One region of the Promicromonospora sp. NFX87 genome, then DNA from elsewhere that is predicted to be linked to it. Evidence: riboswitches for the same ligand, from Rfam matches in the RefSeq annotation. Region 1 holds a riboswitch; each other region holds the start of a gene.
What was found. Region 1 has a riboswitch for S-adenosylmethionine ahead of ACNYC2_RS26595 (aminotransferase class V-fold PLP-dependent enzyme). Riboswitches for the same ligand answer to the same signal wherever they lie in the genome.
Positions count from the first base shown of each region.

Region 2: linked by a shared signal. The riboswitch ahead of metE (5-methyltetrahydropteroyltriglutamate--homocysteine S-methyltransferase) and the one ahead of ACNYC2_RS26595 (aminotransferase class V-fold PLP-dependent enzyme) in region 1 are both predicted to bind S-adenosylmethionine.
Region 3: linked by a shared signal. The riboswitch ahead of ACNYC2_RS16225 (LLM class flavin-dependent oxidoreductase) and the one ahead of ACNYC2_RS26595 (aminotransferase class V-fold PLP-dependent enzyme) in region 1 are both predicted to bind S-adenosylmethionine.

Region 1 covers NZ_CP183413.1:5,926,223-5,936,315, reverse strand. Annotated here, with positions in the region: gene ACNYC2_RS26620 (MBL fold metallo-hydrolase) at 1-694, opposite strand, end outside; gene ACNYC2_RS26615 (glycoside hydrolase family 3 N-terminal domain-containing protein) at 818-3,316, shown strand; gene ACNYC2_RS26610 (O-succinylhomoserine sulfhydrylase) at 3,385-4,650, opposite strand; gene ACNYC2_RS26605 (rhodanese-like domain-containing protein) at 4,647-5,096, opposite strand; gene ACNYC2_RS26600 (phosphotransferase) at 5,327-6,112, shown strand; SAM riboswitch class IV at 6,157-6,270, shown strand; gene ACNYC2_RS26595 (aminotransferase class V-fold PLP-dependent enzyme) at 6,302-7,723, shown strand; gene ACNYC2_RS26590 (amidase) at 7,772-9,283, opposite strand; gene ACNYC2_RS26585 (mechanosensitive ion channel family protein) at 9,454-10,093, shown strand, end outside.
Region 2 covers NZ_CP183413.1:2,592,453-2,602,545, reverse strand. Annotated here, with positions in the region: gene ACNYC2_RS11605 (TetR/AcrR family transcriptional regulator) at 1-214, opposite strand, end outside; gene ACNYC2_RS11600 (DoxX family membrane protein) at 311-766, shown strand; gene ACNYC2_RS11595 (MerR family transcriptional regulator) at 783-1,544, opposite strand; gene ACNYC2_RS11590 (D-alanyl-D-alanine carboxypeptidase family protein) at 1,651-2,610, opposite strand; gene ACNYC2_RS11585 (RNA polymerase sigma factor) at 2,623-3,234, shown strand; gene ACNYC2_RS11580 (hypothetical protein) at 3,236-4,189, shown strand; gene ACNYC2_RS11575 (Cmx/CmrA family chloramphenicol efflux MFS transporter) at 4,392-5,555, shown strand; gene ACNYC2_RS11570 (LysR family transcriptional regulator) at 5,677-6,582, opposite strand; gene ACNYC2_RS11565 (type 1 glutamine amidotransferase domain-containing protein) at 6,664-7,368, opposite strand; SAM riboswitch class I at 7,637-7,739, shown strand; gene metE (5-methyltetrahydropteroyltriglutamate--homocysteine S-methyltransferase) at 7,748-10,093, shown strand, end outside.
Region 3 covers NZ_CP183413.1:3,594,015-3,604,107, reverse strand. Annotated here, with positions in the region: gene ACNYC2_RS16230 (GH92 family glycosyl hydrolase) at 1-2,333, shown strand, start outside; SAM riboswitch class IV at 2,578-2,688, shown strand; gene ACNYC2_RS16225 (LLM class flavin-dependent oxidoreductase) at 2,986-4,158, shown strand; gene ACNYC2_RS16220 (rhodanese-like domain-containing protein) at 4,223-4,600, shown strand; gene ACNYC2_RS16215 (O-acetylhomoserine aminocarboxypropyltransferase/cysteine synthase family protein) at 4,597-5,949, shown strand; gene ACNYC2_RS16210 (LLM class flavin-dependent oxidoreductase) at 5,946-7,298, shown strand; gene ACNYC2_RS16205 (GNAT family N-acetyltransferase) at 7,354-7,872, shown strand; gene ACNYC2_RS16200 (RDD family protein) at 8,067-8,573, shown strand; gene ACNYC2_RS16195 (NtaA/DmoA family FMN-dependent monooxygenase) at 8,675-10,057, opposite strand; gene ACNYC2_RS16190 (LLM class flavin-dependent oxidoreductase) at 10,090-10,093, opposite strand, start outside.

The sequences.
Region 1 (10,093 bases):
TGACCGCGTCCAGGAGCGTGTCCGGGAGCGGCGACGCGACGTCGGGCAGCTCCGCCCCGAGACCCGTGAGCGCCGCACGTACCTGCTCCAGCCGCTCCAGGCGGTGCTGGCGGTACGCGTGCACCGCCGAGCCGAGGTCCTGGATCACCGGCCCGTGCCCGGGCAGACCGAGGACGGGACCCGGCAGGCCCAGCGCGCTCAGCCGGTCGAGCGAGGCCAGGTAGTCGCGCAACGATCCGTCCGGCTCGGCCAGCACGGTGGTCCCGCGGCCCAGCACCGTATCGCCGGTGAGCACGACTGACGACGACCCGTCTGACACCACGAGGCACACCGAGTCGGCGGTATGCCCGGGTGTGGCCAGCGCCTCTATGCGCAGGCCGGCGACCTCCAGCACCTCGCCGTCGGCCAGCGAGTCGACGCCCGCACCGCGGCTACCAACGCTGAACTCGGGCAGCCCACCTCGCGAGGGCGCCCCGGTCAGTTCCCGGAACCTGGCCAGTCCGCCCGTGTGATCCGGATGCCGGTGGGTCACGAGCGCGAGCTCCACCGGGCCGGCTCCGGCCAGCTCGGTGAGGTGCGGTTCCAGCGCCGGGCCCGGGTCCACCACCACACAGCCCGACGAGCCGGGCGCGCGCAGCACGTACGACCGGGTGCCGTCGAGGGTCATCGGGCCGGGGTTGTCGGCGCGCAGCATCCGCGCGTTGGGGGCAACGGAGTCCACCGCATCACCCTATCCAGTGGTCAACAGGGCTTGTGCGAGTACGAACTCCGGTGTGAGATCGGTAAATCACCTCCCAAGGTCGAGAGGAACTCCAGGATGTCTGCCATCCATGGCGCAGCGCAGCACCCCCGCGCCCGCACGACCGTCCTCCGCGCAGCAGCGGCACTCCTCGCCGCGACCGCACTCGCCGTGACTCCCCTGCTCGTCCCGGGTGCGGCACCGGCCGCCGCGAACGCCGAGGTGGTAGTGAGTGCGGGCCCGGTCGTGTTCGTGGAGGACGGCGACACCGCGACCGTCACGGTCACCGTCCAGGCAGACAGCGCGGTCCTCGCCGAACCGGTCCGCGTCGACTGGCGCACGGGTTCCGGCACTGCCACCGCTGACACGGACTACGAGGCAGGTTCGGGCACCCTCGAGTTCACGGCGGGTACGCCGTCGGGCACCGAACGCACGATCACCGTCCGGACCAGGGTGTCGGAGGCGGGGGAGACGGCGGAGACCGTCCCCCTGGCGCTGGCATCCCGCGACGCGGAGGTCGCTGCCGACCCCACCGTCGTCGTCCGGGCGCACGGCCTGCCCTACCTGGACGAGCGCCTGCCCGTCGAGGAGCGCGTCGCCGACCTCGTGAGCCGGATGACGCTCAAGGAGAAGGTCGGGCAGATGACGCAGGCGGAGCGCGGCAACGTGGCCGGCTCCCCGGCGGTGATCACGGAGCTCGGCCTGGGCTCGATCCTGAGCGGCGGTGGCTCCACGCCCGCCGACAACACCCCGGAGGGCTGGGCCGACGCGATCGACGGCTTCCAGGGGCGTGCGCTCGCCACCCGCCTGCAGATCCCGCTGCTCTACGGCGTCGACTCGGTGCACGGGCACGGCAACCTGGCCGGCGCGACGATCCTGCCGCACAACATCGGGCTCGGCGCCACGCGCGACCCGCTGCTCGTCGCCAGGGCCGAGCGCATGGTCGCCACCGAGACCCGGGCGACGGGCATCCCGTGGACGTTCGCACCCTGCCTGTGCGTGGTGCGCGACGACCGCTGGGGCCGGACCTACGAGTCGTTCGGGGAGCACCCGGCGCTGGCGAGCGTGCTCGGCGCGGCCGCGGTGCTCGGGTTCCAGGGCTCGCGCCTGGACAGCAGCAGGTCCGTCCTCGCGACGGCCAAGCACTTCGTGGCCGACGGCGACACCGCCTACGGCACCGGCGAGGGCGACTACACGGTGGACCAGGGCATCACCGAGCAGAGCCGCAGGCACGTCGAGTCCGTGGACCTGCCGCCGTACGCCGCGGCGATCGTGGCCGGCGTCGGCTCTGTCATGCCCAGCTACTCCAGCATGGACTGGACCGACGACGGTCTCGGCAACCCCGTGAAGATGCACGCCCACGACGAGCTGATCAACGGGTGGCTCAAGCGGGACCACGGCTTCGACGGGTTCGTCATCAGCGACTACCAGGGCATCCACCAGATCCCGCCGCTCGCGGCCGACTCGCCCACCACCCAGCAGATCGTCACCAGCGTGAACGCGGGCGTGGACATGTTCATGGAGCCGTCGCAGTTCGAGCGGTTCCACACGCGGCTGGTGGCGGCGGTGCAGGACGGCGCGGTGACGCCGGAGCGCATCGACGACGCCGTGTCCCGCATCCTCACTGCTAAGTTCGAGCTGGGGCTGTTCGAGGAGCCCTTCGCCGACCGGTCCCACGCGGACGACATCGGCTCGGCGGCGCACCGGGAGATCGCCCGCACGGCGGTCGCGGAGTCGCAGGTGCTGCTCAAGAACAGCCGGCGCGCGCTGCCCGTGGACGACGACGACAGCATCTACGTGGCCGGCCGCAACGCGGACGACCTCGGCAACCAGGCCGGCGGCTGGACCGGCACCTGGCAGGGCTTCTCGGGCGACGTCACCGAGGGCACCACGATCCTGGAGGGCATCGAGGCCGCCGCCGACGACGTGACGTTCAGCGAGGACGCGTCCGCCCCGACCGACGGGGCCGACGTCGGCGTCGTCGTGGTAGGCGAGACCCCGTACGCCGAGGGCTTCGGCGACGTGGGCGGACCGGAGTGGGCCTGGGACCCGGCCGACGGCGGCATTCCCCGCGAGGAGAAGTCGATGTCCCTCCAGCCCGGCGACGCGGAGGTCGTCGAGAAGGTCTGCGCCGAGATCGAGACCTGCGTGGTCCTGATCGTGTCGGGAAGGCCGCAGGTGATCACCGAACAGCTCGGCTCGATCGACGCCCTGGTCGCCTCCTGGCTGCCAGGCACGGAGGGCGCCGGAGTAGCCGACGTCCTGTTCGGCGACCGCCGCTTCACGGGCAAGCTCCCGCTCTCCTGGCCCCGCTCAGCAGACGACCCGGTGGTCAACGTCGGCGACAAGAACTACAACCCGCTGTTCCCCTTCGGTTGGGGCCTGTCCACAGGCGGCCGCACGTCAACCCTGGACGACCACCGCCTAGACCTCCAGGACACCGTCCTGGACGAGACCACCGGCGTCCCACCGCAGGCCGCACAGGCGATAGCCAAGTCCGACGTGGCCCTCCTGGAAGGCAAGAAGGCCCAAGCCCTCCGCCTCCTGAAAGCAGCCACCACCACCCCGCCGAGATAGAACTGCAGCGAAGTAGAACTCCGGCCCGCCAGGGTTCTACTTCGCTGCAGTTCTACTTCATCACGGTTCTACTTCGCGGAGGCGAGAGCCTGTTCTACGTCCTCGATCAGGTCCCGCGTGTCCTCCAGGCCGATCGACAGCCGCACCGTGGTCTCCGCGATGCCGACGGCGGCCCGCCCCACCGCACCGAGCTTTCGGTGCGTGGTCGTCGCCGGATGCGTGATGAGCGACTTCGCGTCCCCGAGGTTGTTCGAGATGTCGATCACCTGGAGCGCGTCGAGGAACCCGAAGGTCCGCTTCTTCGCGGTCTCGGCGTCCGTGCCCTTCGGCACCGCGAGGTCGAACGTGACCACCGTGCCGCCGCCGCTCATCTGCGCACGCGCCAGCTCGGCCTGCGGGTGCGAGTCGAGGAACGGGTAGCGCACGGCGCCCACCCCGGGCAGCTCCTCCAGGGCGTGCGCGACGGCGAGCGCGCCCGCGCCCTGCGCCGCGAGCCGCACCGGCAGCGTCTCCAGCCCCTTGATCAGCGTCCACGCGTTGAAGGGCGAGAGCGACGGCCCGGTGTTGCGGATGAACGTCTGCACGGGCCCGGTCACGTACTCGGTCGTGCCGAGGATGGCCCCGCCCAGCACGCGCCCCTGCCCGTCGATGTGCTTGGTCGCGGAGTAGACGACGACGTCCGCGCCCAGCTCCAGCGGCCGCTGCAGCAGCGGAGTGGCGAACACGTTGTCGAGCACGACGGTCGCCCCGGCGGCGTGCGCGAGGTCGGCGACGGCGCGCACGTCCACGATGTCCTGCATCGGGTTGGAGGGCGTCTCGAAGAACACGACGTCGGCCGGCGTCGAGAGCGCCTCCTCCCACTGGGCGAGCACGTGCCCGTCCACGTAGTCGGTGCGCACGCCCCACTTCTTGAAGATCTCCTCGAAGATCACGACGCTGGACCCGAACAGGGCCCGGGCCGCGACGATCCGCGATCCGGACTGCACGAGCGCGGCGAGCGACGTGAACACCGCGGACATCCCGGTCGCCGTCGCGTAGCAGGCCTCGGCGCCCTCCAGCAGGCGCAGGCGCTCCTCGAACGTGTGGACCGTCGGGTTGCCGTAGCGCGAGTAGACGAACCGGTCGATGTCACCGGCGAACGCGGCCTCGGCCTCGGCCGCCGAGTCGTAGACGTAGCCCTGGGTGAGGAACAGCGCCTCGCCCGTCTCCTGGAACTCGGTCCGCTGGTGCCCGCCGCGCACGGCGAGCGTCGCGGGGCGGACGTTCCGGGGCAGCGGCTTGCGGCCGGACCCGCCGGGGGTCGCGTCGGGCGGGAACGCCCCGGTGACCGTCACTGAGCGCCCTCCGTCCAGGGCAGCCCGGCGACCTTCCAGCCCTGCTGGTCGCGGACGCCGTCGGCTCCGGGCGCGCCCTCGAAACCCTCCAGCACGTTGTACGACGGCGCGATGCCAGCCGCCGTGGCGAGCCGCGCCGCGCCGATCGAACGCTGGCCGGAGCGGCACAGGAAGACGACCGGGCCATCCGTGACACCCGCGGCCTTGAGCTCCTCCAGGAACTGCTGGTTGGGGCGGCCACCGGCCCGCACCCACTCGCTGAACACCGGCTGCTTCTCGAGAGACGCCGTGTCGGGGATGCCTATCGCGCGCCACTCACCCTCGGTGCGGACGTCCACGAGGGTGGCGGCCGGGTCGGCGGCGAGCAGGTCCCAGGCCTGCTGGGGCGTGATGTCGCCGGCGTAGCCGTCGGCGGGGCGGGCTTCGATGTGCGCGGGGACGCTCATGTGCTCCTCCATCGGTCGTGGCGGTAGCACCCTCGTCCGTCCTCGCCAGGGGCGGGAACGCTGGGTTGCTGCGGCGTCGTCGTGCCACGTCACTCGGCCGCTCGGGATGGTCGCTGTGATCCTACGACACGACGTCCGGCAGGTGGGATGCCGTCTCGCTCACTGGTCGGGACTACGGTCGGAGTGTGGATGACACTGTGGACAAACCTGTGGAAGCTGTGGATGACGCTGTGGACCACGTTGTGGACGAGCAGGAGCTGACCGGCGGCAACACCACCGGCGTCGTACGGATCGGCGACACCGTCCACCGCGCGGCGGGCCCCTGGACGCCCACCGTCCAACGGCTGCTCGCCCACGTCCGCGCCGCCGGGGTGACCGAGCTCCCCGCACCGCTCGGCCTCGACGACCAGGGCCGGGAGATCGTCTCGTACCTGCCCGGCGACGTCCCCGGCTGGCCCGCTCCGGCGTGGCTCTGGTCCGAGGACGTCCTGGCCGAGGCGGGCCGCCTCCTGCGGCGCTTCCACGACGCGACCGCCGGGTTCCCCCGGTCGGACGCCGTATGGCGCCTCCCGGCCACCGAACCGGCCGAGGTGATCTGCCACAACGACGCCGCGCCGTACAACATGGTCTTCCGCGACGGCCGCCTCGCGGGCCTGTTCGACCTCGACACCGCCTCGCCCGGTCCGCGGGTCCGCGACCTGGCGTACCTCGCCTACCGGATCGCGCCGTTCTCCTCGGACGCCTTCGCGGGTGCCACCTACGACGTCGCGCACCTGGATCCGACGGCGCGGCTCGACAGGCTGACCGAGGCGTACGGAGCGGAGTTCCGGCGCGCGGAGGTGCTGGACGCGATGGCCGACAAGCTCCGCGACCTGGCCGCCTGGTCGGCGGCCCGGGCGGACGGCGACGGGCCGGCCGAGCTGCGTGAGCACGCCGCGATGTACCGGGCCGACGCCGACCGGATCGCCGCGCTCGTCTCACAGCCGGAGCGACCGGATCGTGAGACCAATATCTGAGACGAGCGTTGACAGGAATTTTGCCGCAGCACAGGATGACGTCAGGTCATGAGTGCCAGCGTCAAGCCCCGGCTCGCTGGTCGGCAACCCTCCTACCGCGGTGGGGTGCCCCGGGTGACGACCTGGCCGCGCGCAGCCGCGCGTGGCAAGCGCGGGGGAACCTCCCCCAGGACTGTGCTGGAGGACGTCATGTCTGCAACCACCCTCGCCCACAACGACGCGGTCGCCGACGTCGCCCCGCTGCGGCCCGTCGTCGGCGGCGCGACCCTCGTCCCGCTGGTGGACGGCAGCCGGGTCCCGTACGCGAACCTCGACGTCGCCGCGTCGGCGCCTGCCCTGCAGGCCGTGGCCGACCGCGTCACCCAGGTGCTGCCCCTGTACGCCAGCGTGCACCGCGGCGCCGGGTACCTCTCCCAGGTGAGCACCGCGCTCTACGAGACCGCCCGTCGCACCATCGGAGCGTTCGTGGGCGCCCGCGACGACGACCTGACGATCATCACGCGAAACACCACCGACTCCCTGAACCTGCTCGCGGGCTGCGTCCCGGCGCAGCCCGACGGCGAGCCCGGCCGCGTGCTCGTCCTCGACGTCGAGCACCACGCGAACCTGCTGCCCTGGCAGCGCGGCACCGACGCGACCGTGCTGACCGGTGGCGCGACGGTCGCCGAGACGCTCGACCAGATCCGCGAGGAGCTTATCGACGCCGCCGCCGCGGAACGCCCGTTCGCCCTCCTGGCCCTCACCGGCGCCTCGAACGTGACGGGGGAGTCGCTCCCGGTCGACAAGATCGTCGCGATCGCCCACGAGTACGGCGCCCGCGTGGTGCTCGACGGCGCCCAGCTCGTACCCCACCGCCGCATCTCCCTGGAGACCACCGGCGTCGACTACCTCGCCTTCTCCGGGCACAAGACCTACGCCCCGTTCGGCGCGGGCGCCCTGGTGGGCCGCCGTGACTGGCTCGACGCCGGCACGCCCTACCTCGCAGGTGGCGGCGCCGTGCGGCGCGTGCGCGTAGCGGGCACCGAGTGGCACGAGGGCCCCGCCCGGCACGAGGCTGGATCGCCCAACGTCATCGGTGCCGTGGCCCTCGCCGCGGCGTGCGAGGAGCTCGCCGCGCTCGCCCCCGCCGACGTCGCGGCGCACGAGAACGCGCTCCGCCGTCGTCTCGTGTCGGGGCTCGAGGCGATCGACCGCGTCGAGGTCGTGCGCGTGTGGGCCGACGCCGTCGACCCGGTGGGCGTCGTGACGTTCACCGTGACGGGCTACGACCCGGGCCTCGTGGCCGCGTACCTGTCCGCAGAGCACGGGATCGGCGTGCGCGACGGCCGGTTCTGCGCCCACCCGCTGCTCGGCCGCCTCGGGTTCGACGCCGGCGCGGTGCGTGCCTCGGTCGGCGTCGGCACCGCGGGCGAGGAGGTCGAGCGCCTGATCGCCGCGGTGGGCCGCCTGGTGGCCGACGGCCCGCAGGCCGGGTACGACGTCGTCGACGGGCTCTGGGTAGTGACCGACGACCCGCGCCCCGTCCCGGAGGGCTCAGGGCTCGCGGGCCTGCTGGCGACCGCGGCCCTGGGCTTCGACGAGGACTTCGGCTGCCTCCCGGACGAGGACTAACCGGTGTCAGACGCGCAGGTCACGCGAGTGACCTGCGCGTCTGACACGTCAGAGAGGGAACATCCGCGGGCGGGGGAGCTCCGCCTCCAGCTGGGCCGCCAGCGCCAGCAGCGTGAGCTCCCCGCCCGGCCTGCCGATGATCTGCACGCCCATCGGCAGCCCCGCGGGTGCGTCCGCGGTGGCCTCGGTCCAGTGCGTCGGCACGGTGATCGCAGGCAGCCCCGCGACGTTGAGCATCGACGTGAACGGCGTGTACTGGCACTGCTGCTCGAAGTTCCGCTCGGGGTCCTCGGCGTCGTACCAGCCGATGGGCCGGGGCGTGAGGGCGAGCGCGGGCGTGAGCACGGCGTCGTACGCGCTGACCTGCGCCACCAGGGACCGCTCGAAGGCGGTGAGCGTGCGCACCGCCTCGGCGAGCTGCCGCGCGGGCACCTCGCGACCCGACCGGATCAGCCACTGCGTCAGCGGCTCCAGCCTGCCGAGCGTCTCCGGGTCGTCGATCGGCACCGCTGAGGCGCCGCCCATCCACAGCGTCCGGAACGCCGGCGCGTACTCGGGGGCCGCGGCCAGCGCGGTCTCCTCGACGTCGTGCCCGAGCCCGGACAGCGCCCGCACGCCGGCCTCCAGCGCGACGCGCGCCTCGGGTGACACCCCGATGTCGTAGAAACCGTCCCAGGCCGACGAGGTGGTCACGCCGATGCGTGCGCGGCTGCCTCCCGGCCCGCGTCCGCCCGTTCCCGGCGCGGGCAGCGCAGCGCGCTGGGCCGTCGCCAGGTAGGCCCCCGCCTCGTACGACGGTGCCCGCAGCGAGTACGGGTGCGCGACGTCGCCCCCGGCGCGCCTCGGGAGCATCGCCTCGAGCAGGAGAGCGGTGTCCGCGACGGTGCGCGCGATCGGTCCGTTCACGACCAGCCCGCCCAGCGAGTCGACGCCACTGCCCGCGGGCAGCAGCCCCCGCGTCGGCTTGAGCCCGACGACGCCGCAGGCCGCCGCCGGGATCCGGATCGATCCGCCGCCGTCGGACCCGGGGGCGAACGGCAGCATGCCGGCCGCCACCGCCGCGGCCGCCCCGCCGCTCGAACCGCCGGCGCCGCGGGTCAGGTCCCACGGCGTGCGCGCGGGCGGGGTGTGGACCGGCTCGGTGTAGGCGGGGAAACCGAGCTCGGGCGCCGCGGTCTTGCCGAGGCTGACGATGCCGGCGTCGTCGAGGATCCGGACTATCTCGTCGCTCTCCTGGGCCGGCGGCAGGTCCGCGAACGCGCGCGACCCGAATCCGGTGGGCACACCTGCGCGGTTCCACAGGTCCTTGTCGCCCGTGGGCAGCCCCCACAGGCTGCCCGGCGCCGGGGTCGCGGCCCGGCCCGGCCCGTCGTCGTCCCGCTGGAGCGCTGCCGCCCGCTCCCTGGCGAGCTCCGGCGTGACCGTGGCGAAGGCCCCGACGCCGGGGTTCAACCGCTCCACCCGCTCGAGGAAGTGGTCGGTGACCTCGGCCGGCGTGAGCTCTCCGGAGGCGAGGAGGTCGCGGAGCTCGACGGCGGTCCGCTCATGCAGGGCATCCATCCGGCCAGGCTATGTGTTCCGCCACCGTCGGCCGGGCGCTCGGCCGGGGTCGGAGAAAGATCCCGAATGTCTTAAAGGCGCGCCGAGACGGCAAATCCCGTCGCGCAGAATGTGCTTCTGCGGCATATGTTCGTGGAGTGCTGTCACCTTTTTAGGCGCACCACAGAGGTGTGCCAGAGGTGACGAGAAAGATCTCGAAGGGGGAGAGAACTATGCCATTCCTGAATACAGGTCTCGTTGTGCCGGGCGCGGTCGACTGGTTGGAGCCGCTCACGAGCGCTCTCGGTGCGATCGCAAGCTTCATCCCGAAGCTGCTCGTGTTCCTGATCGTTTTCCTCATCGGGTACTTCATCGCCAAGGCGGTCGCCCGGTTCGTCGGGATGATCCTGACGCGGATCGGCTTCAACAGGGTGCTGGAGAAGGCAGGGGCCAACAGGCTGCTCGCCGGCTCGGGCATCGAGCCGATCTCGCTGCTCACGAAGATCATCTACTACTTCATCCTGCTGATCACGCTGCAGCTCGCGCTGAGCGCGTTCGGGCCCACCAACCCGGTGAGCGCGATCGTGAACGACATAGTCGCCTGGCTCCCGAGCCTCGTCGTCGCAATCGTGATAGTGGTGATCGCCGGTGCGATCGCCAATGCGGTGAAGGACCTCATTCTCAACTCGATGGGCGGCGTTTCCTACGGCCCGCTCGTTGCGAAGGTGGTCTCGTTCTTCATCATCGCGCTCGGTGTTATCGCCGCGGTGAACCAGATCGGCATCGGTACCACTGTGACAATGCCGGTGCTCGTGGCATTCCTGGCTACCG
Region 2 (10,093 bases), 3.2 Mb from region 1:
CCTTCAGGGCGTCGGCGAGCAGGGTGTACCCCTCGGTGGCGACCGCCGTGAGCACGCCGGCCTTGTCGCCGAAGTGGTGTGCGGGCGCGGCGTGGGACACGCCGGCGATCCTGGCCAGCTCGCGCAGGCTGAGCCCGGCCGGTCCCCGTTCGGCGACGGCTGTCGCGGCCGCGGCGGTCATCGCCCGCCGCAGGTCTCCGTGGTGGTAGCTCATCCCGCTCCCGATCCTCGACCAATCTATCCATTGACAAGATAGCACCGCGGGTGGTGGAGTGTCGCTCGAACTTGTCGCCGTCAAGATTGGGCCGTCATGCCTGTCCCGCTTCCCGTCCTCCTGCTCGGCGCCACCGCCGTGGCGCGCCTGCTCGGCCTCGTCGCGGTACCCGCCCTCGACTCCTGGCACGACGCCGCCCGCGTCGGCGCCGCGGCGGTCTACCTCCTCGCGGCGTCCGGCAGGCTCATCCCCCGGGTACGCCAGGACCTGGAACGCATGGTGCCGCCCGGGCTCCCCCGCCCCGACCTGCTCGTCGCCGGTACGGGGGTCCTGGAGCTGGCCGGAGCTGTGGGCCTGCTCGTCCCCGCGACGGCGCCCGCGGCCGCGATCTGCCTCGGGCTCCTCACGCTCGCCATGACGCCGGCCAACATCTCCGCGGCCCGGCGGGGCGTCCTGTTCGGCGGCAGGCCGGCCACCCCGGTCGGACGGCGCCTCGCGGAGCAGGCCCTCTACCTCGCGGCTCTCGCGGCCGTCGTCTGGCTGCCGTTCTGACAGGTACGGGCGAGCTTCAGCCCGTGCGCTGCTGGCGGGTCCAGCCCGACCAGCCGCGTTCCTCCAGCAGCTGCTCCAGGCGGCGGCCGGCGGGGAAGGAGTCGAGGGCCAGCGAGTCGAAGAGGTCGACGAGCCCCGCCTCCATCTCGCTCGCCGAACCGTCGGACCAGCCGGCGTGCTCGTCGAGCATCGCGGCCACCTGGTCCGCCAGGGCGGGCAGCCGTGGGTCGCCGGGCGCCCAGTCGACCGCCGCGCTGAGCCGCCGCAGGGTCTCGACGAACTGCTCGTCGTCCAGCAGCCTGCCCTTCAGCTCCATCGCCCCGGCGACCTGCTCCGGTGACAGCACCGCGAGGGTGAGGATCCAGCTGTCGCGCTCGATCTCGACCACGCGCTCGGGGAGGCCGAGCTCGCGCCACCGGTCCAGGTAGGCCGCGCCCTCGGGCGGCAGCGCGAGGCTGTCGCCCGCGGCGAGCCTGGCGATCCGCTCCCGGTGCCGCTCCCGCTCGTCGATCTCCGCACGGAGCCGCGCGTCGATCTCGGCGACGGCGGCCGCGAACTCGTCCGTCCCGGCGCGCAGCAGCTCCCGCACCCTCGCGAGCGGCACACCGGCTTCCGCCAGGACCCTGATCCGGATGAGGTCCACGGCGGCCTGGGCGTCGTACCGCCGGTAGCCCGAGTGGTCGCGCCCGGGCTCCGGCAGCAGGCCCTTGGCGTGGTAGTGCCGGACGGCGCGCGTGGTCACCCCGGCGTACGACGCGAGCTGGCTGATCGTCAGCATGTGGCCAGTCTCCTCCTGCTGCCTGCGGTCGTGCTGACTGCGGTCGTCATGCACGCAGGATGCAGGGTTGCCGCAGGGGCAGGGTCAAGCCCTCCTACCGCCGGACTCAGTCGGCGTAGTCCCCGCCCGGCACGTCGAAGGCCTCCTCCAGGGTCGTGACGCCGGTGGCCCGCATGTGCGCCGCCAGCTCCCGGCCGACCCAGCGCAGGTGCCAGGGCTCGGGGGCATAGCCAGTGACCGCGCTGTTCTGGCGCGTGTACCGCACCACCATGCCGAACTCGGCGGCGTGCTCGGCGACCCAGCGACCCTCCACGGTCTCGCCGAAGCAGGCCTCGAAGTCGCACGCCGGCCGGGTGGTGCCACCGACGTCCACCCCGAGACCCGTCTGGTGCTCGCTGTATCCCGGGCGAGCCGACACGTCGTCCGCCCGCTCGGCGCCGAGCTGCGCCACCCACCCCTCGTACACCTCCACCTGCTTGGGATATCCCCGGTAGGCGCTGCGCAGGGTGAGGCGCACACCGTCGGCGTCGGCGGCGTCGAGCAGCGCGGCGACGTCGCGGGCGGCATCCGTCCGGACGAGGTACCCGCGCACGACGGTGAGGTCGGGCTCGTGGTCGATCGGGTCGAGCGGCCTGCGCTTGTTGACGACCACCCAGGGACTCTCGGGATCGCTGGTCGAGTGCTCCGTCAGGTCGAGGCCGGTAGCCGGTCGCGGGGCCGGGGCGTCAACGGGACCCTCCGCGGGGGCCGGTACCGGGCTCGGCTCCGTCTGCGGCGCCTCGGCTCCTTCCTGCCTCGCTGCGGGCTTCTCCGCCGGCTTCTCCAGCGGTTCCTTCTCTGCCTGGAGGGACGCGGTGGCCTGCGGCTCCGTCCCGGTCGCGCCGCCATCGTTGCTGAGGTCCGCTGCGGCACAGCCCGCGAGGAGCAGGCTCGCGGCGAGGACGACACAGGCGGGGCCCGCCGGGCGGAACCGGGTGCGGGCACGGACGAAGGAGACGGTCACATCAGCGTTGGTGTGCACGGTCCGGGCCGCGATGTCAGCGGCGGGCTGTGACGTGGACAACATCCGCGAGGTGTCATGGGGACCGTCCTGCCGGACACACTGAGTCGGAAGCACGTCTCTTCGTCTGCGGAGCCCACCCTGTCCACGAACACCGAGCCACAGCGCCTCGAACCGGGCAGGCACTCGCCTGCCCACCTCACGCCTGCCCATACGGAGGCGCTGTTCGTCGCGCACGCGAGCGCCGTGTACCGGTACGCGCGCTCGCGGCTCCCGGCCGCCGAGGCGGAGGACGTGGTGGCCGAGGTCTTCGCCGTCGCGTGGCGCAAGGGCGAGCTGCCGGACAACCCGCGCGCCTGGCTCCTCGGGGTGGCCCGCCGCGTGATGGCGAACCAGGTGCGCGCCCAGCAGCGGCGCATCGCGCTGGTCGAGCGGGTCCGCGCGCACCCGGTCCCGGCGGGCCAGGACGGCGCGCGGCTCGTCGGCGAGCTGGACGAGCTGCGCCGGGCGCTCGCGCTCCTGCGCCCCGCGGACCGCGAGGTGATCGCCCTGCTCGCAGCCGCGGAGCTGTCCACTCCGGAGGTCGCCCAGGTCCTGGGCTGCACGACGGCGACGGCGGCCACCCGGGTGCACCGCGCACGGCGCCGTCTGCGTGCGGCCTACGAACAGCTCACCGAGGAAGGTTCCTGACGTGGAAGACGAAGAGCTGACCCGCGCCCGGCGCGCCCTGCGGGGGGTCGACCCGGAGCTCGACCTGGCGCGCGTGTACGCCGAGTCGCGGGCACGCGCGCACGGTGCCCGCGAGCTCCTGGACGGCGACGAGCACCTGTCCGAGCAGCCGCACGGACCCGCTCAGGACCGCTGGTCGACGGACGAGCGCGTAGTGGTCCTCCTGCACGACCTCGACGCGGAGCCCCGGCGCGGCCGGTCCCGCGCGCGCCGCGGGCGGGCGCTGGTGTGGGGCGTCGCGGCGGCGGCAGCGGCCGCCGTCGTGGTGACCGTCGTGAACCTGCCGGCGCCCGGCGTGCAGCCCGGCTCGTCGCCCGGCTCGTCGCCCGGCACCAGCTTCTCGACCCACGACCCCGAGCCGCGCCCGTCGCCGACCCTCGCGCTGACGCCGTCCGAGGTGGTCGACCGCACCGCGCCCGCGGTGGCCCGCGCTGGCTGCAAGGTGAAGACCCGCTCCACGCTCGGCGCGGAGTCGGCGACCCGCATCGACGGCGCCGCCGCGACGGACACCAGGACGCCGAAGCCGGTGCCGCTGAGCACTCGTCCGCTGGAGGTGCTGCAGCTGGCGACCATCGGGGCAGCCCTTGACCTGTCCGGTCTCGAGGGCAGGGACCACCGCCTGGACGACGAGTTCCTGCTGGAGGAGGCGGACGGCCGGACCATGGTCCGGATCCGGTTCACTCCCCCGAGCGAGCAGGTGCGCGGCGGCGAGCTGACCCGGATCGACATGATCGTCGACACGACCACCTGGCTCCCGTACACCGCGGAGGCCTGGGCGAAGTCCGACGACGGCATGGCGTACCAGGTGCACAGCGAGTTCAGCTGGGCGTCGTGCGCCGGCCCCAGCAGCCACCCGAGCCCGGCGGCCACCGACGGCGACCTGGCGCCCGCCGACACGGGGAGCCGCTCCCGGTAGCATTCCGGCGCACGGCTCGCGGCCGGATAGGCTCGGCACATGAGGTCTCCAGAAGCATCCAGGTTCGGGCTGCCGGTACTCCGGTAGCCCGAGATGCCCCTGTAGAGACCGCCGAGCCGTCGCCCGGCCGCTTTCCCGTGCATCCGAAGGGCCCCGTAGTGCCGCACAGGCCTACCCGTTCCCCCTTCCTTCGGAGGCATCCATGCCTGTTCTGCTCTACGTGCTCGCCGTCGCGGTCTTCGCGCAAGGCACGTCGGAATTCGTCCTCGCCGGGCTCGTGCCCGGCATCTCCGCCGACCTCGGCATCACCATCGCCCAGGCCGGCTACCTGACCTCCGGCTTCGCGGTCGGCATGGTCGTCGGCGCACCGCTGACGGCGGCGCTCGGCCGCCGTCTGCCACCGCGCTGGACCCTGACCGGCTGCCTGCTGGTCTTCGTCGCGGCCCACGCGGCGGGCGCGCTCACCGACCAGTTCGCGGTGCTGCTGGTCAGCCGGTTCGTGGCCGCCCTGGCCAACGCCGGGTTCCTCGCCGTCGCACTCTCGACCGTGACGGCGATCGTCCCGGCCGGCCGGCAGGCCAGGGCGCTCGCCGCGATCCTCAGCGGCACGACCCTCGCCCTGATCGCCGGGGTCCCGGCCGGGGCCCTCCTCGGCGAGCTCTGGGGCTGGCGGTCCGCGCTCTGGGCCATCGCCGGGGTCTCGGCGCTCGCGCTGGCCGCCGTCGCGGTCCTGACGCCGGGGCGGCCCGGTCCTCGCGTGCCGCACGCCCGGGTGGATCTCCGCGCCGAGCTCGGCACGCTCCGCTCCCCCGACCTGCTGGGCTACCTCGTGCTCGGGGTGCTGGTGAACGGCGCGACGTTCTGCGCGTTCACCTACCTGGCGCCGATCGTCACGGACGGCGCCGGGCTCGGCTCGGCGCTCGTACCGGTGGTGCTCGCGCTGTTCGGGCTGGGTGCGTTCGCCGGTGTCACGGCGGCCGGACGGCTCGCCGACGCGCACGGGCACCTGGTCCTCGGGATCGGTGTCCCGGTTCTCGTCGCGGGCTGGATCCTGTGGGCCGTTCTCGCGGGGACCCCGTCGGCGGTGTGGCTGCTCGCCCCGGTGCTGGGTGCGCTCTCGTTCGCGGTCGGCGGCACGCTGATCGCCCGCAGCATGGCGGCCGCCCAGGGCGCCCCGACCATGGGCGGGGCGTACTCCACGGTCGCGCTGAACCTGGGCGCCCTCGTGGGACCGGTGCTCGGCGGCCTGGCGATCGGCCCGCTGGGACTCGTCGGCCCGCTGGTGGTCAGCGTGACGCTGGCCGCGGCCGCCACCGCGCTCTGGTCCGCGACGAGCCGACGCCGGGCCACCGCTCCCCGGAGCTGACCGGGGCGCTCCGGGCTGACCGGGGCGCCTCGCTTGGCACACTTTTCTGACCATGCACCTGCTGCCAGGATCACGCGTCGTCTGGCAGCAGGTGCGTGGTCACCCGGCGGGCAGTGACCCGTCAGAGGCTTCCCCACTCGGCGGCGGCCTGGGTAAGTCGTGCGTGGACGGCGGCGAGGGCCTGGCTGGGCGGCGCGTCCCGCCGCACCGCCAGGTACAGCGTGTTCAGCGGCGGCGCCTCCGGCTGGTGGAGCTGGACGACCTGCCCGCTCTCCAGCGCAGGCGCGACGAGGTACCGCGGGAGCACGGAGACGCCCGCCCCCGCGATCACCGCGGCGAGCACCGCGCGCAGGTCCGGGACCACGAGGGACGTGGTGTTGGGCGGCCGCCGTCCGAACTCGCTGCGCCAGTAGCGCCGCACGATCGGGAGCTCCTCCGCGTAGGCGACCAGCGGCAGGTGCGACAGCGCGGCGACCGGGTCGGCGGCGAGCCGCACCGGGTCGACGGTGTGGGCCAGCGACGCCGGGCCCACGAGCAGGAACTCCTCGTCGACCAGCGGCGTCGCCACGACGGCGTCCTGCCGGGGGCGTACCGAGGACACGACCAGGTCGAGGTGCCCGGCGGCCAGCGCGGCCAGGAGCTCGTCCCCGAGGCCGAGCGCGACCCGGACCTGCAGCCCCTGGGCGACCAGGGGCGCGAGGGCGGGCAGCACCCGGACGGTCATCAGCTCCGCCGCACCGCCGAGCCGGACGAGCCCCCGGACCGCAGGGGCCTCGTCCGCGGGGCCCAGCGCGGCCCGGAGCCCGTCCACGTGCAGGCCCACCTGGGTGGCCAGCGCCACCGCACGCTCGGTGGGCTCGGCACCCCTGCGCGACCGGACGAACAGCCGCGCCCCGAGCTGTTCCTCGAGCCGCGCGAGCTGACCCGTGACGGCGGGCTGGCTCACGCCCAGCCGCTCCGCCGCGGCGGACAGCGAGCCGGTGCGGTAGACCTCCAGGAACGTCGCGACGAGGTCGAGTCCCGGCACGCGCGTCACCATCCGTCCCCCGAGGCTGTGGCCCAGCCTTGCCTGGTGCTCAGGCTAACCGTGTCGGCACGACGGCGGGCGTCAGCGGGCGGCGAGCGCCTCGAGCACCGCCTCGGCGGTCGCGGTGCTGGACTGGGGGTTCTGCCCGGTGATCAGGTTGCCGTCCTGGACCACGGTGCTGCTCCAGGGCGCGCCGGTCCTGATGACGGCGCCGCGTTCGCGCAGCGCGGTCTCCACGAGGAACGGCGTGGCGTCCCCGAGGCCGCCCTGGCGCTCCTCCTCGTCCGTGAAGGAGGTGAGCGCGCGCCCGGCGTAGGCGAAGACGCCGTCCGGGGTCTCGGCGCTCAGCAGCGCGGCGGCGCCGTGGCAGAGCGCGGCCACCGTCGCCTGCCGCGCGTTGGCGGCGACCAGCAGCCGGCCGAGGTCGGCGTCGGACACGAGGTCGGCCATGGGGGCGTGACCGCCGGGGATGTAGATCGCGTCGTAGTCGTCGGCGCGGACGTCGGCCAGCGCGAGCGGCTGGGCGAGCTCGTCCGCGATGGAGTCCAGGTAGGCCCGGTGCTCCGCGGCGTCGGCGTCGGCCACGCCGCCCCGTTCGTCCAGGCTGATCTCGTCGACGGTGGGCCGCACGCCGCCGGGCGTTGCGAGGTCGACCGTGGCGCCGGCCGCGGTCAGCGCGCGGTGCGACGCGGCGACCTCCTCGGCCCAGTAGCCGGTGGGGTGGGCGGTCCCGTCGGCCAGGCGCAGGCTGTTCGCGGCGGAGAGGACCATCAGGATCTTCGACATGGGTGGTTCCGACCTTCTCTGTGAGGGGGTGCTTGGTGAGGAGAACGCCAGCATCCATCACCGAATGCCGAGTCAGCCGCGCGCGGTCATAACTCTGCTTATGGCACCGATTTGACCATGCACCTGCTGCCAGATCGGGGCCTCGCCTGGCAGCAACCGCATGGTCAGCCGCTTGGCACACTTTTCGGCCGCTCACCAGCCACGATGCGATCGTCTTGAGGGGTGGACGCTTTTCCGCTCACATCGCGGTCACGCTTACGATCCAGGTCAATCATCCAGAGCGGTCGAGAGTCCTGGCTCAACGACACCGCAGCAACCTGCCTCCGGAGCGCCAATTCCGGGCAAGGTGCTAACGCCAGGTCCGATGGAGCTGATACGCATGGCAGTCGAGTTCACGCACCTTCCCCACGCCACGATCCTGGGCTACCCGCGCATCGGCCGACGACGCGAGCTCAAGCGCGCCGTCGAGTCGTTCTGGGCCGGACGCACCACCACTGACGAGCTGGAGACCACAGCCCGCGACCTGCGGCTGGCAACCGCCCGGCATCTCGCCGGACTGGGCCTGGACGGCGCGGCCGCCGTCCCCGGCTCGTTCTCGTTCTACGACCAGGTGCTCGACGCCGTCGCCCTGCTGGGCGCGGTGCCCGAGCGGTTCCGGGATCTGGTCTCGACAGGCTCGACCAGCGAAGGTGCGGGCGCACTCTCCCTGGAGGGCTACTTCACGCTGGCCCGCGGCGAGGGCGACAAGCCGCCGCTCGAGATGACCAAGTGGTTCGACACGAACTACCACTACCTCGTGCCGGAGATCGGGCCGGACACCCCGATCGGGTTCGTGGACGACCGAGTGGTGCGCCAGTTCACGGAGCTCGCCCGGCCCGCCGACGGCGGCCAGGCGGTCGTGACCCGCCCCGCGCTCGTGGGCCCGGTGACGTTCCTGCTCCTCAGCAAGCCGGCGGACGGCGCCCCCGAGGGCTTCCGCCCGCTCGACCGGCTCGACGACGTCGTCGCCGCCTACGCCGACGTGCTGCGCGCGCTGGCCGCCGCGGGCGCGCCCTGGGTGCAGCTCGACGAGCCCGCGCTGGTCACCGACCTGCTCGACGTCCCGTTCGACGAGGTGGCGGACGCCGTCCGCCGGGCCTACGCGCAGCTTGCCACCGACCTCTCCCCCGCCACCGGAGCGACCGGTACGGCCGAGCGTCCCGCGATCCTGGTCACCGCGCCGTACGGCGACCTGCGCAGCGAGGTGGGCGACGGGCTGGCCCTGCTGGCCGGCCTCGACGTCGAGGCGATCGCCGTCGACCTCGTCAAGGGCGCCGTCCCCACCGGCCCCGTCGCCGGCCTGAAGACCAAGACCCTGGTCGCCGGCGTCGTCGACGGGCACAACATCTGGCGTGCCGACCTCGACGCCCGCCTGACCACGCTGGAGGGCCTGACGGCTCTCGGGGCCGGCGCGGTCGCCGTCGGCACCTCGACCTCGCTGCTGCACGTGCCGCACGACGTCGCCGACGAGCCCCGCCTCGACGCCGGCCTGAAGTCGTGGCTCGCGTTCGCCGACCAGAAGGTCGCCGAGGTCGTCACCCTGGCGACCGGCCTGACCGGCGGGCGGACGGCGGTCGCCGACGCGCTCGCCGAGTCGACGGCCGCGGTGCGGTCCCGCGCGGAGGCGCCCGGCGTCGTCGTACCGGAGGTGCGCGAGCGGACCGCTGCCCTGACCCCCGCCGACGTCGAACGCGCGCCGTACGCCGAGCGGGCCGCGGCCCAGCAGGCCAAGCTCGACCTGCCGCCGCTGCCGACCACCACCATCGGCTCGTTCCCGCAGACGGCGGAGATCCGGACGACCCGGGCGGCCTGGGTGCGCGGCGAGCTGTCGGACGCCGAGTACACGACCGCCATGCGCGCCGAGATCGCGAGCACCGTGGCGCTCCAGGAGGAGCTGGGCCTGGACGTGCTGGTGCACGGCGAGCCCGAGCGCAACGACATGGTGCAGTACTTCGCGGAGCAGCTCGACGGCTTCGTGACCACGGTGCACGGCTGGGTGCAGTCGTACGGCTCGCGCTGCGTGCGCCCGCCGATCCTGTGGGGCGACGTGTCCCGGCCCGCGCCGCTGACCGTGGAGTGGACCGCGTACGCGGCGTCGCTCACGGACAAGCCGGTCAAGGGCATGCTCACAGGCCCGGTCACGATCCTCGCGTGGTCGTTCGTCCGCGACGACCTGCCGCTGGGCGACACCGCCGACCAGGTCGCCCTCGCGCTGCGCGACGAGGTGACGGACCTGGAGGAGGCGGGCATCGGCGTCGTGCAGGTGGACGAGCCCGCGCTGCGCGAGCTGCTGCCGCTGCGCCGGGCCGACCACCCGGGGTACCTCGACTGGTCGGTGCGCTCGTTCCGGCTCTCGACCGCCGGGGCCGCCACCGCGACCCAGGTGCACACGCACCTGTGCTATTCGGAGTTCGGCCAGGTCATCGGCGCGATCGACGGCCTGGACGCCGACGTGACGTCGGTCGAGGCGGCGCGGTCCCGCATGGAGATCGTGCCCGAGCTGGCCGACGCCGGCTACGGGCGCGGCATCGGGCCGGGCGTCTACGACATCCACAGCCCGCGCGTGCCGTCGGTCGAGGAGGTGACCGAGCTCGTGCGGCTCGCCGCCAAGTCGATCGACCCGCGCCTGGTCTGGGTCAACCCGGACTGCGGCCTCAAGACCCGCGCCTACGCGGAGACCAAGGAG
Region 3 (10,093 bases), 2.3 Mb from region 1:
ACCTGGACGGCGGCTCCCGCATCGACGTCGCGGCCTCGGACCACGGCGGCGTCCTGCGGTTCACGTTCCCGCCCGGCGCCACCACCGGCCACCTGATCGTCGACGCCGTGAGCGATGCAGGAGCGGACGGCCCGCCCGTCGCCGTCACCGTGCACGACGACGGCACGCTCACCGGCTGGAGCGACCACGGCAGCGCGCTCTCGGTGGGCCGCAGCCGCATGTACGTGGTGGGCCAGGTCTCCCGGCCGGTCCTGCGCACGGGCCGGGCACGCGGCCGCGAGCACGCCACCTACGCGACGGTGGCGCTGGACCCGGCGGCAGGGCCCGGCGACCAGGCCGACCGCACGGTGGAGGTGCGCGTGGCGACGTCGTACATCAGCGAGGACCTCGCCTGGCGCGCCCTGGACCGCGAGGTGAGCGGTTCCTTCGACGACGTGGCCGAGCGCGCCCGCACGCAGTGGGAGGAACGCCTCGGCGTGCTCGATGTAGTGGGTGCCACCGAGGAGCAGCAGGTGACGCTCTACTCGAACCTCTACCGCCTCAACCTGTACCCGTCGTCGTACACGGAGTTCGGCACCGACGGTGAGCTCGTGCACGCCTCACCCGTGCTCGACGGCGCGCCCGTCCTGCCCGGCGAGATGTTCGTCAACCACGGCTTCTGGGACACCTACCGCACCTGCTGGCCCGCCTACGCGCTGCTCTACCCGGACGTCGCCGCGCGGCTCGCCGACGGGTTCGTGCAGCAGTACCGCGAGGGCGGCTGGGTCGCGCGGTGGTCGTCGCCGGGCTACGCCGACCTGATGACGGGGACGTCGTCCGACGTCGCCTTCGCCGACCTGTACCTGCGCGACGTGCCCCTGCCCGACCCGCTCGCCACCTACGACGCGGGCCTGCGCAACGCGACCGCCCTGCCCACCCGGTCCGGCGTGGGCCGCAAGGGCCAGGACTTCGCGCTCACCCACGGCTGGGTGCCGCGCGACGTCGACGAGTCGGTGTCCTGGGGCCTCGAGGGCTACATCAACGACGCCGGCCTGGCCCGCATGGCCGCGGCGCTCGCGGACGCGCCGGGCACGCCCGAGGACCGACGGCGCGCCCTGCGCTCCGATGCCGCCTACCTGCGGCAGAGCTCGCTCGGGTACGTGCACCTCTTCGACGCGGGGACCGGGTTCTTCCGGGGGCGCGGCCGGGACGGTTCGTTCGGCTCCGGCCCGTTCGACCCGGACGAGTGGGGCGGCGACTACACCGAGTCCGACGCGTGGAACTTCCTGTTCCACCCCGTGCACGACGGCGCGGGCCTGGCCGCCCTGCACGGCGGCCGCGAGGGGCTGGAGCGGCTGCTGGAGCGGTTCTTCGCCACGCCGGAGCGGGCGGACAAGCCCGGGACGTACGGGTCCGTGATCCACGAGATGGTCGAGGCGCGCGACGTGCGGATGGGCCAGTTCGGCCAGTCCAACCAGGTGTCGCACCACATCGCCTACGCGTGGCTGTTCGCGGGACGGCCGGACCGCGCCCAGGCGACCGTGCGCGAGGTCCTGGCGCGGCTGTGGACCGGCAACGAGATCGGGCAGGGGTACCACGGCGACGAGGACAACGGCGAGATGTCGGCCTGGTACGTCCTCTCCGCACTGGGGCTGTACCCGCTGGAGATCGGGTCCTCGCGCTGGGCGGTCGGCTCGCCGCTCTTCGAGCGCGCGGTGGTGCACCGGCCCGACGGCGACCTCGTGGTCGAGGCACCCGGCGCGGCCGACAGCTGGTACGTGGCGGGGCTGGAGCTGTCGGACGTCGATGGCGCGGCCCGGGCGGTCGAGGCTCCGTCGGTGGAGCACGGCGACCTGACCGGGGGAGCGACCCTCCGGTTCGCCATGTCCGGGACGCCGACGAGCTGGGGGGTGCCGGCGTCTGCCGACCCGGGGCGCGGCCTGGCGGGTGCGGGGCCGGACAGCGAACCGGTCCGGCCGTGGCAGCGGGCCGACGGCGGATGGCACGGCGCCGACGGGCCGCTGCCGCGGCTGACGGACGGCGACCTCACGACGGCTGCCGAGGTGGCGGGCGTGCTCGAGTGGCGTCCGTCCGGCGAGGCCCCGGAGGGTGCGGTGCTCCGTGCGTACACGCTGACGTCGTCGGCGGGGTCTGCGGGGGACGCGCAGCCGCCGTCGGCGTGGCGACTGGTCGCGGACGACGGCCGCGTGCTGGACGAGCGGTCGGGCGAGCGGTGGCCCTGGCCGGGCCAGCTGCGCCCGTTCGTGCTGGCCGAGCCGATACCGCTGACCGGACTCCGGCTGGAGCTTCACGACGGTGGGGCGCTGTCCCAGGTGGAGTTGCTCGTCGCCTGATCGACGCCGACTTCGGTTACTTGCATGGGACGTCCTGCGACTTCGGTCCTTCGCCACGAGATCGGTCAATCAGCTGACCGATCTCGTGGCAAGGACCGAAGTCATGGGCCCGGCCACCCCGAACTAGTTCCGGTATGTGAGATCTGGCCATAGATCGTTGACTTCTATCGGTTCCATTCGTATGTTCTCTGACATCCAGAAGAACCGCACTAATCCGATCGGAAAGATGTAGTAACGCTGGACAGGTCATGAGCTCCGACGCGAAGCCCCGGCTGGTCGGACGGCAACCCCCCGCGCGGGTGGGTGCCCCGGGTGAGGACCAGGCCACCGCCGCCGGCGGATGACAACACGCGTCGCTCGCCGCTGGGCGAGCAGGTGAGGAGAACCACGATGACCCGGAGCGCCGCCCCCGCCGTCCACGTGCCCCTGCCGTCCTGGAACGTCTCCCCGCGGGCTGGTGCTGCCCCGCGCACGGGTATGTGTTGTCGCCGTTCCTGCCGCTGACCGCGGCAGACCCGACCCTTCCTCTCCCATACCTTCCGGCAGCCACGCTCCCGGGTGACCCAGCAACGCCGAAGCGCACAGACCGTGCGCCGCCGGCCGGGTCGTCCGGGTGCCGCCGCGCAGCCGTAGCCCCGAACGGAGCCCTGCCGTGCCGTACCCACCGCAGCCCACGTCCATTACCTCCGCCTCCTCCTCGCTCCGTCCCGTCGTGCTCGGCGTGGACCTGACCTCGGCCGGCGCCCGTCCCGGCGCGCACCGCGCCCGCGGCCCGATCCCGCCCCGTCCGTTCGACGGCGAACGCTTCCTCCAGCTGGTGCGCGCCGCCGACCGCGGCCTGCTCGACCTCATCACCCTCGACGAGGACTTCCTGCTGCACCCCGGCCGTGGCCAGGTGACCGCCCGGCTCGACACGGTCGTCGCGGCGGCCCGCGCGGCACGGGTCACGACGGGGATCGGCCTGGTCGCCGCCGTCGACACCGTCCACACCGAGGCGGCGCACACCGCCGTCGCCCTCAGCAGCGTCGACCGGGCGAGCAGCGGCCGGGCGGGCTGGCAGGCCGTCCGGCAGACGGCGGTCCCGGAGCCCGACGAGGCCTGGGCAACCCGCGTCGACCTGGGCATCCAGTCCGTGAACCGCGTCTGGACGGGACGTCCCGGCACCGGATCGGGTGCGGTCGAGGTGGACGCCGAGGGCCGCTTCCGCGTCGACCACGACGGCATCCGGTTCGCGATCCGCAGCCGCCCGACCCGTGCCGGCGGCAGCGGTGCGGCACTGTCCCGGGTGCGTCCGCCGGTCGTCCTGCGCGTGCGTTCCGAGGCGAGCGCCAGGCTGGCGGGGCGCACCGCCGACGTCGTGCGGATCGCCGTGCCAGATGCCGCGCAGGCGGTCCGGCTGCGGCGCCTTGTGCGTGACTCGGCGCTGTCCGCCGGACGCGACCCGGAGGAGGTGCGGGTGCTCGCCGAGGTGTACGTGGTGCTCGCCGCCGAACGGGCCAGCGCCCGGGCCCGGCTGGAGCTCGTCGAGGCGCTCGAAGGTCCGGAGCCGGGGCGCGGCGCGCACGTCGTCGCGGACACGCCGGACGAGCTGGCGGTCCTCATCGCCGACTGGGCGGCCGTCGGCGCCGCCGACGGGTTCCTCCTGCGGCCGTCGTCGCTCGGCGCGGACCTCGACGCGATCACCGACCGGCTCGTACCGGCCCTGCAGCGGGCCGGGCTGTTCCGCACCGAGCGCACGGAGACCACGCTGCGCGGATCGCTCGGGCTGCCAGACGCCGCCGCCGCTTCCCGCGCCCTGCCCACGGGCCGGCTGCTGAGCGCCTGACGGCGCTCCGGCGATGGCCCTCCGACGGGCCGCCGTCCCCCATCGATCCTCAAGGAGAAACACCATGAGCACCCCTGAGCTGCGCAACCCCGAGAACGCCGGCGCCAAGGTCGCGGGCGGAGCCCTGCTGATCGACGTCCGCTCCGCCGCGGGCCGGTCGGCGACCGGCGAGATCCCCGGCGCCACGCTCGTCGACCGGAGCAACCTCGACGCACTGTTCGGACCCTCGGACAACCCCGCGATCACCCTCGACACACCGGTCGTCGTCGTGTGCGGCTCGGTCGACGGCTCCGGCCCGGTCGCCGAGGCGCTCGCGGCGCGCGGCTACACCGACGTCTCGCACGTCGACGGCGGGTTCCCCGCCTGGAAGGAGGCCGGCCTGCCCGCCACCGAGCCCGAGCCGAGCACCGCACCGAGCGCCGCACCGAGCGCCGCGCCATGACCGGGTTCGCCACCCGGCAGGTGCACGCAGGCGGCACGGAGCACCACGCCGGAGCGGCCGGCACGACACGGGGCACCGCACAGCGCACCGCGCCGGAGCGCCGTCCGACCCCGCGTGCCACGCCGGTCTACCTGACCGCCGGGTTCGAGTTCGAGGAGTGGGAGCAGGCCGGCGGCCACTTCGGCGCGGGTCAGGGCTACGCCTACACGCGCACCGGCAACCCGACCACGACGGCGGTCGAGCGCCGGATCGCGGCGCTCGAAGGCGGCGCGGACGCCCTGTTCGTGGCCAGCGGCCAGGCCGCCGTCACCGTCGCGCTGCTCGGCCTGGTCGCGGCCGGGCAGCGCGTGCTGGCCGCCGCCAGCCTGTACGAGGGCACGCGCGGGCTGCTCCTGGAGAACCTGCCGCGCCTGGGCATCGAGGCCGACTTCGTCGACGACGCCACCGACCCGGCCGCCTGGGAGCGCGCGATCCGCCCCGAGACCCGGGTGCTGTTCCTCGAGTCGATCCCGAACGCGCGCAACGACCTGCCCGACCTCGCCGCCGTGGCCGACGTCGCGCACGCCCACGGGCTGGCGCTCGTCGTGGACAACACGCTCGCCACGCCGTACCTGCTGCGCCCGATCGAGCACGGGGCCGACGTCGTGGTGCACTCCGCGAGCAAGTTCCTGGCCGGACACGGGTCTGTCCTGGGCGGCGTCGTCGTCGACTCCGGGACGTTCGACGCCGCCGCGTCGGGCGCGCTCTACCCGCACCTCGTGGCGCCGTCGCGCACCGGCGGGGCGAGCGTCGCCGTGCGGCACGGCGGGCTGGCCCGCCTGGCGTACGTGCGCGAGACGGTGGCGCCGCGGTTCGGCCCGACGCCGTCGCCCCTGAACGCCTTTCTCGTGGGGCAGGGGATCGAGACCCTGTCGCTGCGCGTGGCGCGGCAGAGTGCCACGGCGCTGGAGGTGGCTCGGTGGCTGGCGTTCCGGCCGGAGGTGGCGTCGGTGGACTACTGCGGGCTGGACTCGAGCCCGTCGTACGCCCTGGCCAAGCGCTATCTGCCCGACGGGCAGGGCTCCGTCTTCACCTTCACGCTGCACGGCGGCGCCCCCGCGGCCCGTGCGTTCGTCGAGGCGGTGGAGGTGGTCACGCACATGACCCATATCGGCGACGTCCGCTCGCTCGTGCTGCATCCCGCGAGCACCAGCCACGTGCTGCGCACCCCCGCCGAGCAGGCCGCGTCCGGGGTCCACCCCGGCACCCTGCGCCTGTCGATCGGTATCGAGGACCTGCCCGACCTGCTCGCCGACCTGGAGCGGGGGCTCAGCTCCGCCAGCAGAGCCGTACCCGAGGAGACGCCATGACCCGCCAGCAGCACCTGGGCTGGTTCCTGGCCCGCGGCTTCGGGCCGCACGGCTGGGGCCACGACTACCTGGACTGGAACTACGACTGGACCCGGCCCGACCTCTACACCGAGTCGGCCCGCGTCCTGGAGCAGGCCGGGGTCGAGCTCCTGATCATCGAGGACGCGCCCTCGCTCGGCAGCCCCGAGACCATCGACCTGCGCGTGCGGCAGGCGTTCGGCGGGCCCAAGCACGACCCGCTGCTGCTGGCCCCGTACCTGTTCGCGGCCACGAAGCACCTCGGCGTCGTGCCGACGGTCAACCCGGCCGCGGTGCTGCCCTACACGGGCGCGCGGCAGCTCGCGACGCTCCAGCACCTGTCGGGCGGCCGGTTCGGGCTCAACCTCGTGACCGACACGGGCAGCGCGCGCCACTTCTCCGCCGCGCCGCCGCTGGGGCACGACGCCGCGTACGACCGCGCGGAGGAGTGGCTCGACGGCGTCCGGTCGCTGTGGCGGTCCTGGGACGACGGCGCGCTGATCGCCGACCCGGGCGTCACCGGGCCTGACGGCGTCCGGTCCGGCGGCCGGTACGCCGACGGGGGCCTGCTGCGACCCGTGCGGCACCGGGGCGAGCACTACGCGTTCGACGGTCCGCTCAACGCCCTCCCGTTCGACGACGGGGCCGACGGCGAGCCCGTGATCGTCTCGCCCGGTGGCTCGGGCCGCGGGCTAGCATTCGCCGGGGCGAACAGCGACGTCCAGCTCGCGCTCGCGCCGCTGACCGAGCGCAGCGTGCGCGACTACCGCGCCAAGGTGCACGCCGCGGCGCGCGCGGCAGGCCGGGCGCTCGACGACGTCAAGGTGCTCTTCGCGATCAAGCCGGTGCTGGTGTCGAGCCCGCAGGAGGCCGACCGGCTGGTCGCGGCGTCGGCGAACCCGGACGACGCGACGCTGCTGCGGATCGCCGAGCAGCAGTCCAGCGACCTGGAGACCGACCTGACGGCGCTCGACCTGGACAAGCCGCTGCCCACCGGACTGTTCGGCGACCACGTCTCGCACGGCTCGATCCGCCGGCTGGTGGGCGACCACGACCTGGCCACGACGCCGCTGCGCGCGCTGCTCGGAGGGCTGGCCCGGCTGGGCCGGATCGCCGACCGCTCGGGCTGGGTGGGCACCGCCGGGGAGCTGGCCGACCTGATCGAGGAGCTGGGGGAGTGGGGCAACGACGGCGTGCTGCTGTGGGGCGACCTGCATCCGGTCACGGTGCACCGCACGCTCGACGAGTTGGTCCCGATCCTGCGCCGCAGGGGCATCCTGCGCACGGAATGGGCCGACGGCGGCCTGCGGGCCAACCTGCGCGCGTTCTGAGCGCCCCGCATCGAGCCGAACGACTGCTGCCGGACCGAACGGAAGGAGCACCGCCGTGCCGGTGATCGTCTCGAACCCGACCTGGGTCGCCACGACCTGGGACGACCCGCGGGCCGCCGAGCTGCGCGAGGCCATGACCAGCGACCTCGCCCCGCGCTACGCCGACCTGTGGGAGCGGCGCGACCGGCTGCTCGCGACCGCTGAGCCGGACGCGCTGAGCCGGGTGCCGACGGCGGACGAGGTGCTGGTGACCTGGATCGCCCTGGACGGCCCCCAGGCGGTCGCCACCGGATCGCTGCGCCGGCTGGGCGGCACGGCCCGCCACCCCGAGGTGATCCACGAGGTCAAGCGGATGTTCGTGCGGCCGTCGCACCGCCGCCGGGGTCTGGCGGCGGGCGTACTGGCCGCCGTCGAGCGGTCGGCGCTGGACCGGGGGATCGGGGTGCTCCACCTGCAGACCGGCATCCGCCAGCCCGAGGCGGTGGCGCTGTACGAGCGTGAAGGCTGGACCCGGACCGACCCCTACCCGCCCTACCCGGCGGAGACGAGCATCTGCTTCGAGAAGCGGTTGTAGCTCACGCTGACTCACGTTCAAGAGGCTTCAGGCTGCCGTAACCGCCGGGGTTACGGCAGCCTGAAGCCTGGGGCCGTCAGATCGGTCCGTTGAACTCACCGCAGTTCGGTCGCTTGCGTTGAGAGGACGCGTACCGGCGGCGCACTCGGACCGAGTTCTGATCAGCGTGCAGGGCGCGCGGTAGCGTCAGCCCCGTGAACCCCGAAGCATGGCGGCGCATCGTGGCGTGGCTCGTCGACTGGCTGTGCTTTCTCGTGTGGCTCGCGCTGGTCGCGGCGGTCGGGATCCCGCTGTACCTCGCCGGCGTGACCGGCCAGTGGTCCGCCCTGACGGCGAACGTCGTCTCCGCGCTCGTGACGGCGGTGCCGCTGACTGTCTTCCTCGCCGTGCTCGAGTCCGGTACGCGGCAGGCGTCGGTCGGCAAACGGGTGATGGGGCTCAAGGTCGTGGGCGTCCGGGACGGCGGGCGGCTCTCGTTCGCCTCGGCCCTGCTCCGGAACGCGCTCAAGGTCGCCGTGCCCTGGACGATCGGGCACGCCGCGGCGATCGCCCTCGTGGGGTCCACGACCATGAGCCCGGGCCTCGCGGCCCTGACGGCGGCCGCCTATGTGCTGCCGCTCGTCTACGTCGTCACCCTGTTCGCGGGCAAGGGCCGCACCCCGTACGACCGGGCTGCGGGAGCCGGCGTCGTCCGCGCCTGACCCAGCCCCTGTTGGTCGAGCTTGTCGAGACCCTGGTCTCGACAAGCTCGACCAGCGGTGGGTGGTCTCGACAAGCTCGACCAACGGTGTGACGGCGCGCGCTACGCCGCCCCGACGGCGGCCGCCGTCCGGCGGGTGAGCGGGGCGCGCAGCCCCAGGTGCTCGCGCAGCGTCGTTCCGCTGTACGACGTCGGGTACGCGCCGCGTTCCTGCAGCTCCGGGACCACCTTGTCGACGATGTCGTCCAGGCCCGACGGCACGATCCACGGGCTGATGTTGAACCCGTCGACGGCGCCCGTGCGCACCCAGCGGATCAGGTCCTCGGCGACGGCGGCGGGCGTGCCCTCGAAGCCGCGCTCGCTGCTGTTCCGGACCACCAGCTCACGGATCGACAGGTTCTCGGCCTCGGCCAGCGCCCGCCACTGCGCGGCGATCTCGCGGGTACGTGCTCCGGTCGTCGCCGAGCCGCGCTCCCCGCCCAGCTCCTCGACCACCGGGTCGTGCGCCGGGAGCGGGCCGTCCGGGTCGTAGCCCGACAGGTCCTCGCCCCAGATGTTGCCGACTATCGAGAGCGCGGTGGCCGGGGAGACCTGGTTCCAGCGCACCCAGCGCGCCTTCTCCTCGGCCTCGGCGGGTGTGTCGCCGACGATGATGCCGGTTCCGGGGAAGATCTTGATGTCGTCCTCAGGCCGCCCGGCCGCGACGGCCCGGCGTCGCACGTCGGCCGCGAACTCGAGGGCGTCGGCCAGGACCGCGCCGTGCCGCGAGAAGATGACGTCCGCGTTGGCGGCGGCGAAGTCCCGGCCCTGCGGCGAGTCACCGGCCTGGAAGATGACCGGGTGGCCCTGCGGGCTGCGCGGCGTGGTCGGGTCGAGCTCGACGTCGAACAGGGCGCTGTGCTCGGAGACATGGGCCACCACGCCGGGAGAGCTTCCGTCCGCCGCGTCCGGGAACGCGTCCCAGATCTGGCGCGCGATGTCGAGCTGCCCCTGCGCCCGCTCGTACCGCAGCGCGTGGTCGAGGTACCCGCCGCGGCGGAAGTTGGCCCCGGTCCACGCGTTGTCGGTGGTCACGACGTTCCACGCGGCACGCCCGCGCGAGAGCACGTCCAGGCTCTGCAGGCGGCGGGCCAGGTCGGCCGGGTCGTTGTACGTGGTGTTCTGCGTGGCCACCAGGCCGATGTGCGTGGTGATCGCGGCCAGCGCCGCGAGCTGGGTGATCGCGTCCGGGCGGCCGACGACGTCGAGGTCGTGCAGCGCGCCCCGCGTCTCGCGCAGCCGTAGTCCCTCGCCCAGGAAGAAGGCGTCGAACAGGCCGCGTTCGGCGGTGCGGATCACGCGCTCGAAGGTGGCGAAGTCGGTCTGCGAGCCGGACTCGGGGTCGGACCAGATGGTGGTGTGGTTGACCCCCTGGAAGAAGACGCCGAAGTGCACCTGGGCGGCGGGGCGGGTGATCGGATGGTCGGTGGGGTCGGGGACGGTCATGGCAGGTCTCTCCTTTGGGTGCGCTGACGCGTTCAG